One region of the Nitrospirillum guanabarense genome, then DNA from elsewhere that is predicted to be linked to it. Evidence: riboswitches for the same ligand, from Rfam matches in the RefSeq annotation. Region 1 holds a riboswitch; the other holds the start of a gene.
The links. Region 1 has a riboswitch for cobalamin ahead of cobW (cobalamin biosynthesis protein CobW). Riboswitches for the same ligand answer to the same signal wherever they lie in the genome.

Region 1 (4,747 bases):
GCGGGGCGGCGGCCAGGCGGGTCCAGGCGGCCGCCCTGTCGGCCAGCGCCTCCACCCGGTCGGAGCGGGGGCGGCTCAATACCGGGGCGTATTCCAGGGCGGGATCCCAGTCGGCCGCCGCCTTGAAGGCGATGGCGGGGCCCTGCAGACGGCCATCCATTTCCGGCAGCACCACGTTCATGGCGAGGTCGGCCGGGCCCAGGCCCGCGCGGGCCTTTTCCCATAGCGCCTCCGTGCCCGTGGACAGCACGGCCTGCAGCACCGGTACGCCGGCGGCATCCAGGGGCGATAAATCCTCCATACCCTGGCGGGCGGAGAAGCCGGTGGCGTTCAGCACCACGGCGGGCCGCAGGGCCGCCAGTTCGGCCGCCAGCCACTGGGCGGCCGGGCCCTCCTTCAGGCTGGCCGCGTAATAAAGATGGGGGGCCAGGCCGCGCCGGGCCAGGGCGTCGGCCAAGGCGTGCAGGGCGGCCAGGTTGCCGGCCTGCAGGTGCGAGCGGTAGAAGACCAGTGCGGCCGGCATGAGGGCGGGCGCCGGTGGTCGCCAGCCCTCATGCCGGCCATAGCGGGGCAGGGGCGTGGGCTCGTCCGCCAGCAGATCGGCCGGTGGCTGGTGGCCCAGCAGGCGGGCGGCTTGGGCAATGAGGCGGGCCATGTTCTCGGGCCCGCCTTCCACGAAGCAGCGCCACAACCGGCGGGCGTCGGCCGGATCCACGGTGCAGGCGGCGTCCAGGCTGGGATCGGCCTTGGCCTCGCCGGGCAGCACGGCCAGGGCAATGTCATAGGCTCGGCAGGCCTCCGCCATCTGTTCCAGCCCATAGCGCCAGTAGGCCGCCCCGCCGTTCAGGCGCAGCACCACCAGCCGGGCCCGGGACACCACCGCCTCGACATACATGTCGACGGACAGGGGGTGGCCCAGGCGCATCAGGCTGGCCAGGCGCAAGGTCGGCCGCCAGGCGGCATCCCCCAGGGCGTGGTAGGCGGCGGCCACGGCCGACAGGTCGCTGTCGGAAAAGGACAGCAGCACGCAGTCCGCCGGCGTCTGCCCCAAATCCTCGGCTTGGGGGGACGCCAGCAGATCCTCGGCCTGGGTGGGCAGCAGATGCATGGGATGCGATCGGGCTTAGGCGGCCAGCGCCGCCTCGATGGCGGCCCGGTCCAGGCCGGTCTCGCCGATCACCACCAGGCGGCTGCGCCGCGCCTCATCCGGTGCCCACAGGCGGTCATAGCTGGCTTGGACGCGGCCGCCCACACCCTGGATCAGCAGGCGCATGGGCTTGCCCGGCACGTCGACGAAACCCTTCAGGCGCAGGATGCCGAAGCGTTGGGCCATCTCACCCAAGCGGCGGACCAGGGCCTCGGGGTCGGCCTGGGACGGCAGCTCGGCCACGAAGCTGGTGAAGTCGTCATGGTCGTGCTCTTCCTCGCCGTCATGGTGGCTGACGCGGGCGTCCAGGTCGGCCTCGGCCGCAGCCGACAGGCCCAGCAGCACGTTGGGGTCGACATCGCCATGGGCCACGCGCACCAGGGGCGGCGCGGTGGGGCGCAAAGCCTTCACCGTGTCGGCCACCGCGGCCAAGTCGGCCTCGTCCACCAGATCGGTCTTGCTGACCAGGATCAGGTCGGCGCAGAGCACCTGGTCCTCGAACACCTCCCGCACCGGGGTCTCATGCTCCACCGTGGCGTCACCGGCCTCCATGGCCGCCTTTTGGCGGGCCAGGGCCTCGGCATCCGGCGCGAAGCGACCTTCGGCCACGGCATCGGCCGCCACCACCGCCACCACGCCGTCCACGGTGACGCGCGAGCGCACGGCCGGCCAGGTGAAGGCGCGTACCAGTGGCTTGGGCAGGGCCAAGCCGCTGGTCTCAATGATGATGTGATCCGGCGGATCGGCCCGGTTCAGCAGCGTTTCCAGCGCCGGCACGAAGTCATCGGCCACGGTGCAGCACAGGCAGCCGTTGGCCAGCTCGATCACCCGATCTTCCGGGCAGGCCGCGTCGCCGCAGCCCTTGAGCACGGCGCCGTCCACACCGACATCGCCGAACTCATTGATGATGAGGGCCAGGCGACGGCCGCCCGGATTCTGCAGCAGGCCGCGGATCAACGTGGTCTTGCCGGCACCGAGGAAACCGGTGATGACGGTGGCGGGGATCTTGGGCGAAGGGGCGGGCATGGGGCGTGGCTTTCGGACATGGGAGGGTGGGGCGGCGTCCCTCGAACGGACGCCGCGCGGTCAACGGCGCCGGTGTGTCGTCAACGGTGACGATAAGGAAACGACGGACGGGGGCTGGCCGCGGATGGGACGCAGCAGGGGAACTCCAGGCCGGCGGCCGGAAATGAGGTAGGGCTTCACAATCGACTCCCTGTTTTCGCCATCCCCGGCGAACCAGAAATATACCAAGGCCACGGCAGGTTTCCTGGCTTGCGGTTCAGGGCGCGGGCCCAGCCTTCCCACCCCCGGGCCCAGCTTCCGGAGACAGTGGCGGTTCCGTCTGGCGCCCATCCACATGGGAGACCAGATGGCGGACCAACACTTACCGCGTACAGTTGCGGGGGCAGCTCCGGCCTTGAACCGGATTCCCGATTATCCCCGATCACCGGCCGGTTGCGTGGGCCAGCGAACGAGGCACCGTCGCTGTCGCCGAAAGTGTGCCGAGTGGGGATAGGGATCAATGGTTTTCTTGAGCGCCGATCTGTTTCTATAGGGCTGGCGCACGCCGCTTGGCCGGTCTCACGGTGGAACCCCCTGCCCGAAGCGGTGGCGAGTGTCATATTGGAGCCGTTTATAGTAAGATTGACCATCCTGCTGGAATGGGATGCGCGGGCGGCTCGATGACCAGGGCCTGTCGGAATCGGGCGCGTCGTGCCGTTCTTCGCCCGTCGTCATGATGCGCTTCCGGACCAAGGGGCGGGCTTTCCTGTCGATGGCCGCCGGAGCGTTTTCCGGGACTGGTTGTGCCATGGGCATGACTTATGCTATGCAATTTAAGTGATATTTATTCTGTTTTGTATATTGCCTCCATTCATGGCGTGTTGACATATGGGCGCGTGTCAAAGAAGTGAAGGTATCGCGACCGAAGGATTTTAAGGTGTGAATATAAGCTGGCGGGGAAGCAGTGTTAGTTCTCGGGTAAATGGGGCCAGTCATGAAGTTTGATTTATTGGGATCCTTCAAGCGGCCGTTGTCCGCAGCGGCCGCTCAGAAAATGGCCCAAGAGATATGGGATGAAAGCGCCCCGATCCGGCGTGCGCTGGTTGACAACAGCGCAAGTATTCTTGGTGATGTTGAGGCGCGTTGCGGCCTGATGAAGTATTTTATTCAGGACGATCCTATTGGGCGTAGTCTTGAACAATACGGGGAGTGGGCGCAGCAGGAGGTAAATCTTCTGTCCTCTCTTGTGGCGCGGGGCGCCTGTTGTGTTGATGTTGGTGCCAACATTGGCTACCATAGTAGGTCTCTCGCCCAGGCTATCGGCGTGGGGGGGCGTGTGATGGCGTTTGAGGCGAATCCCCTGACTGCGGCTGTTCTCAGAATGAACGCGCAGGGTGTGCCTGGACTGGAGGTCTACCCCTTCGCCTTGGCGGAGTCGGTGCGGAAGGTCCGTCAGCGTATCGTCATGCGTGGCTTGAAAAAATTCAACGGGGGCAGCTTCAGGATAGGGGCGGAGGTCACGCCTGAAGGCGACGCAGTGATTGACCGGGAAATGGACATTTCCCTGGTAGCTCTTGATGGTCTGTCGCTTGACCGACTTGATTTAATGAAAATTGACGCCGAAGGGATGGAAGTGCCAATTCTCCTTGGCGCTGTTAATACAATTAACAGGCTGTCTCCATATCTTTATATTGAGTGCAATACTGTAAATGATTTCTTCCAGATTTCTCCGGTGCTGAAGAAGTTGCCAGGGTATCGCTGGACACTTTGCCAATTTAAGCCATTCTCTGTGGGGAACTTCAAACGTAACGAAGACGTTCCTTTCAGCTACGCGACCGAGACGGCTTTGGTGGGGTGTCGCGAGGACCGCTGGCAAGAACTTCAGTCCAAGCTTGAGGCCCAGACCATTCCCAACGTTCCCGCAGATAACCTGAGCGCGGTCGCCGCCGGCATTCTAGCCGCCCCCCGCTACCACGATAAGTCGCCGATCCAGCGGGATCCGGCGAAGCTGATGGCGCGCCTTGAGGAACTGGAGCGGCAGTTGAAGGCGGCGCAAGGCGCGCTGGAGGCCGAGCAGGCGGTGTCGCGAAAGGCGCGTGAGGCGGGGCAGGCCGAAACGGCGCTGCGCAAGGTCTATTCCGAGCGTGTGGAGTATCTGATCGCGCAGACCTCCGCCCTGGCGGGGCAAGTGGCGAAAGCCTCTCTCCTGACCGCCGAGAGGCGTCTGCTGACCGATCGGGTGGCCGCCTTGGAGGGGGAGCGGAACACGCTGCAGGATGCGCAGGCGGCGTTGGCCGAGCGTCATGCGGCGCTTGAGCGGGCGTCCCAGGATATCTCGATCATCCAGCCCCTGTCGGAAGCGGTGGCGGGTGCCGAACAGGATGCCGGCCTTGAGCCCACCGACTCGCCCGGGATGACCTCCCTGCCGATGGCTCTTGAGGTCTTGGCCGGCCGCATGCAGGCCGTGACGCGCGCGTTCGCCTTGGCGGCTCAAGGGCAGAGCAGGCGGATTGCGGAATTGGAGCGCGATCTCGGCCGGGAAGGGGCGGAGCTGAACGCCGCCCGGATGTTGCTGCAGGACCTGTCTGCGACGAT
Region 2 (4,747 bases), on a different contig from region 1:
GGCCGCCTTGCGGATTTCCGGCAGGCGGCGCATGACCTCGTCCACCACCGCCAGGGTGCTGGCGCCCCCCAGCTTCATGATGGTCAGCAGCACGGCGGGCTGGCCGTCCGCGTGCACGACATTCGTCTGCACGGCGGCGCCGTCGCGGACATTGGCCACGTCGCGCATGAACACGGTGCGGCCGTTCACATCGCGCAGGGGGATGTCGTTGAAGGTGTCGACGGCGATGGGCGAGCTGTTCAGGCCCACCTGGTATTCGGTGTCGCCGATCTTGGCGGTGCCGGAGGGCAGGTTCAGGTTCTGGGCGGTGATGGCCTTGTTGACGTCGTTGGGCGTCAGGCCATAGCTGCGCAGCTTGTCCGGGTTGATGTCGACCATGATCTGGCGCGCGTTGCCGCCATAGGGCAGGGGCAGGCGCATGCCTGGGATGTCGCTGATCTGCGACCGGATGGTGATGCGGCCATAGTCGTACAGCTGCGCCTCCGACATGGTGTCGGACGACAGCGCCAGCTGCAGGATGGGCACGGAGGACCGGCTGTACTGCACGATCAGCGGCGGCTGCGTGCCGGTCGGCATGCGCTTCAGGATGGTCTGGCAGATGGCGGAAATCTGCGAGATGGCCAGGTCGATGTTCACGCCCGGCTGGAACGTGGTGCGGATGATGCCCACGCCGTTGGACGTCTCGGACTCCACCTCGGCCACGTTGTCGGCGGTGTTGATGATGGCCAGTTCACCGAAGGCGGTGATCTTGCCCGTCATTTCCTGGGCATCCAGGCCCGAGTAGCTCCACACCACCGTGACCGTGGGGATCTCCACCTCGGGAAAGATGTCCGTGGGCATCCGGAACAGGCTCAACACGCCCAGCAGCGTGATCAGGCCGGCCAGCACGGCGAAACTATAAGGGCGCCTCAGGGCGTAGGCGACGATCCACATGGGGGCGGGGCTCCGGCAATGCGATGCGGAAGAATGCAACGCTACGCCCAGGGGCCGGGGTCGCCCCCCGCCCGGCACAGCCCGGAATAATTAACGCGCTTACGGGATGAGGGGAACCTACTTCGATACGCAACGGTTCGAATTTAGGCATGCCGCGACCAATCGCCGCCAATTCGCAAAACTGTGGCCTGCGTCACTGCGTCCGATGATGGAGGGTTGTAGCTGCGGTCAGCCCTGGATCGCCAAGCCCTCCCTGGGGACGTTCTCGGCCGCGTCCTGCCGCCCGGCGGCGGGGCGGTCGGACAGCGACGGCACCCAACGGACCACCACATACAGGCCGAAACCGCAGGCCAGCAGCGGCTTGAACCACGTGGCGGTCGCCAGGTGCATGCCCCGCGTCCAGACGTGGGTGGTCAGCGCGAAGCATAGCAGCACCAGCACCCAGCCCAGGGCGCGGTTGCGACGGACATGGAATTCCCAGCCCGCCAGGGCGCCGGCGACCAGCGCCATGTCGCCGAAATGGCCCAGCACCGTGCGCGGGTTGAACAGCAGCAGATAGGTCACGATCAGCGCCGCCACGGTGGCGCTGGCCCGGTGCGCGGTCAGGCGGCCGACGGCGCCACGGGCCAGGATCAGAACGGCGATGCCCGCCAGGACGCGGATGACGGTCTGCGCCATCAGGTCCAGCGGCAGGCCCAGGGTGGCCAGGCCATTGGCGAAGTCATGCCAGACACCGCCGCCGGGGTTGGCGCTGCTCATGGTCTTGCGCACCAGCTGGCCATATTCGCCCAGGGCGTAGCCGGGGTCCCAATGCGCCAGGGGCAGGGCCAGGGCCGCCGCCAGCCACAGCGCCAGAGACAGGCGCAGGCGCGGCCACAGGGCGAAGGCCAGCATCACCAGGGCCAGGGCCTGGGGCTTGAAGGCCCCCGCCAGCACCAGCAGGAAGGCGGCGCGGCGCCAGCGGCCCTCCGCCACGTCGGCCAGGCCGGCCAGCATCAGGCCCAGCATCAGGAATTCCGTTTGCGCGCCACGCAGATCCACCACGCCGATGGGCAGGGCCGCCAGCAGGGCCACGCCGAACACGCGTTGCCAGTCGGCCCCCCGCGGGTCCGCCGGCGCCAGCAGCCGGCACAGCCGGGCCACCCCCCACCAGCACATGGCCAGCAGGCTCAGGCGCCACAGGGCATCGCCCAGCAGGGGGGAAGATAGGCCCAGGGGGTGAACAGCACGGCGCTGGACGGCAGGTAGAGGAAGCCATTGATGCCGTCCTCGTATATCTCCGCGCCTTGCCACCAGGCCCACGTGGCCTCGGCATAAATGTGGAATTCCGAAACGAACCGTCCACTTATCACCTGGGCCTCGATGGCCACCAGGGCGGCCGTCCAAAGGGCAAGGCCGAAGACCAGCGGGCGGGCCAGGGAAGGGAAGGACAGGCGAACCATGCTGGGGATTAACCTATCTCATAGGTAATAGGCTCTATGGTCTATGCCTAACACCTTTGCGCTCAAGGTCAAGCCCTAAGGCCTAGCCATTGCGCATTTATGATAAAATGTCGCGACACCGCCCTTGCCGGGTACGGGGTGTTTGCCGTAAGGCTGCCTTCGCCGACGGTTCCGCAGGCCCGCCTGTGGATGAAAAGGGAACGTGGTGGGGGTGCCTGGCACCCGACTCCACGGCTGCCCCCGCAACTGTGAACGGTGAGCGCCGCCCCTCCCCTGGTCATGGGGGAATGGCCACTGGGTTCCTTCCGGAGCCTGGGAAGGCCGGGCCGGTGCCGTGACCCGTGAGCCAGGAGACCTGCCGTCGGTGATGTTGGTCGCGGGCGGGGTGTCCCGGCGGAACCGGTCAGCGGCGGTGCGGGCCTCGTGACCCCGCGGCCCCTCGGTCTCGTCGACAGCGCAATCCCATCCTTCCGGCGGGTCTTGGCCTTTGGTACCACCGGTGCCTGACACCGGATGGGATGGGAACCGACGAATGACGCATGAGCACAAGGCCGTCCCAGGCATCACCCTGGTCCTGGGTGGCGCCCGCTCCGGCAAAAGCCGCTTCGCCGAAGGGCTGGTGACCGCCCTGCCGGGTCCCTGGACCTATATCGCCACCGCCCAGGCCTGGGACGACGAGATGCGCGACCGCATCCGCCAGCACCAGGCCGACCGCGCGTCGGGCTGGACGACGGTGGAGGTGCCGCTGGACCTCGGGGGCGTGCTGGCCGCCCATGGCCATGGGCCCGTGCTGGTCGACTGCCTGACCCTGTGGCTGACCAACGTCATGCTGGCCGACCGGGACGTTCCCGCCGCCATGACCGCGCTGCAGGCGGCGCTGGCCGCCTGCGCCGGCCCCATCGTGCTGGTTGGTAATGAGGTGGGCATGGGCATCGTGCCGGAGAACGCATTGGCCCGCGCCTTCCGCGACCACGCCGGACGCCTGCACCAGCGTTTGGCGGCCATGGCGTCGCAGGTCTTCCTGACGGTGGCGGGCCTGCCCCTGAAAGTGAAATAAGGGTGAAGGAGGAAGCCATGGCCGATCTTGAGACCCCTGAAGACCCGTTGCCTGACGACGAAGCCGCCCGTCATCGCGAGAAGATGCGAAAGCGCAAGGTGGTGCAGGACGCCCGCGTTGCCCAGGCGACGCGGGAGAAGGGCCTGCTGATGGTCCACACGGGCCCCGGCAAGGGCAAGACCACGGCGGCGCTGGGCATGATGCTCCGCACCGCCGGTTATGGCCTGCGCGTGGGTTTCGTCCAGTTCGTGAAGGGCAACTGGGCGACGGGGGAGCAGACGGCGCTGAAGCGCTTTTCCGACCTGATCGACCATCATGTGATGGGCGAGGGCTTCACCTGGGACACCCAGGACAAGGAACGCGACATCGCGGCCGCCGTCCGCGCCTGGGATCTGGGGCGGCGGATGCTGGCCGATCCGCGGTATCATCTGGTGGTGCTGGATGAGATCAACATCGTGCTGCGCTATGGCTATCTGGACGTGGCGGCGGTGCTGGCCGGCCTGAACGCCCGCCTGTCCGACACGCACGTCCTGCTCACCGGCCGCAACGCCAAGGCGGAGGTCATCGAGGCCGCCGACCTGGTGACGGAGTTCCAGGCGGTGAAGCACCCCTTCCAGGCCGGCATCAAGGCACAGCGCGGGATCGACTTCTGATGGCGGACGGTATCGCCGGGGGCGCCCGCGCCCTCATGATCCAGGGCACCGGCTCCGATGTCGGCAAATCGCTGCTGGTGGCGGCGCTGGCCCGGGCCTACACCCGGCGCGGCCTGCGGGTGCGCCCGTTCAAGCCGCAGAACATGTCCAACAACGCCGCCGTGACGCCGGATGGCGGGGAGATCGGTCGCGCCCAGGCGCTGCAGGCCCGCGCCTGCGGCGTCCCGCCGTCAGTGGACATGAACCCGGTGCTGCTGAAGCCGCAGACGGACGTGGGGGCGCAGCTGGTGCTGCGTGGCCGGGTGCTGGGCAATGCCGAGGCGTCCGCCTACCAGCGCCGCAAAGGGGAACTGCTGCCGGCCGTGCTGGAAAGCTTCCATCGCCTGCGGGCCGATTGCGACCTGGTGGTGGTGGAAGGGGCGGGCAGCCCGGCGGAAACCAACCTGCGCGCCGGCGACATCGCCAACATGGGTTTCGCCCGCGCCGCCGGCGTGCCGGTGGTGCTGGCCGGCGACATCGACCGGGGCGGCGTCATCGCCAGCCTGGTGGGCACCCATCACGTGCTGGACGTGGAGGATCGCGCCCAGATCCGGGGCTTCCTCATCAACAAATTCCGCGGCGACGTCCGCCTGTTCGAAAAGGGCGTGACGGAGATCGAGGCC

Region 2: another riboswitch for cobalamin. It lies ahead of cobU (bifunctional adenosylcobinamide kinase/adenosylcobinamide-phosphate guanylyltransferase); the one in region 1 lies ahead of cobW (cobalamin biosynthesis protein CobW).

Annotation. Positions count from the first base shown of each region.
Region 1 covers NZ_JAYEER010000002.1:537,858-542,604, forward strand. The annotation lists gene cobN (cobaltochelatase subunit CobN) at 1-1,108, opposite strand, end outside; gene cobW (cobalamin biosynthesis protein CobW) at 1,124-2,173, opposite strand; cobalamin riboswitch at 2,391-2,649, opposite strand; gene UAA55_RS08935 (FkbM family methyltransferase) at 3,147-4,747, shown strand, end outside.
Region 2 covers NZ_JAYEER010000001.1:924,089-928,835, forward strand. The annotation lists gene UAA55_RS03820 (efflux RND transporter permease subunit) at 1-933, opposite strand, end outside; gene UAA55_RS03825 (glycosyltransferase 87 family protein) at 1,162-2,208, opposite strand; gene UAA55_RS03830 (hypothetical protein) at 2,103-2,375, opposite strand; cobalamin riboswitch at 2,525-2,752, shown strand; gene cobU (bifunctional adenosylcobinamide kinase/adenosylcobinamide-phosphate guanylyltransferase) at 2,908-3,432, shown strand; gene cobO (cob(I)yrinic acid a,c-diamide adenosyltransferase) at 3,450-4,085, shown strand; gene UAA55_RS03845 (cobyric acid synthase) at 4,085-4,747, shown strand, end outside.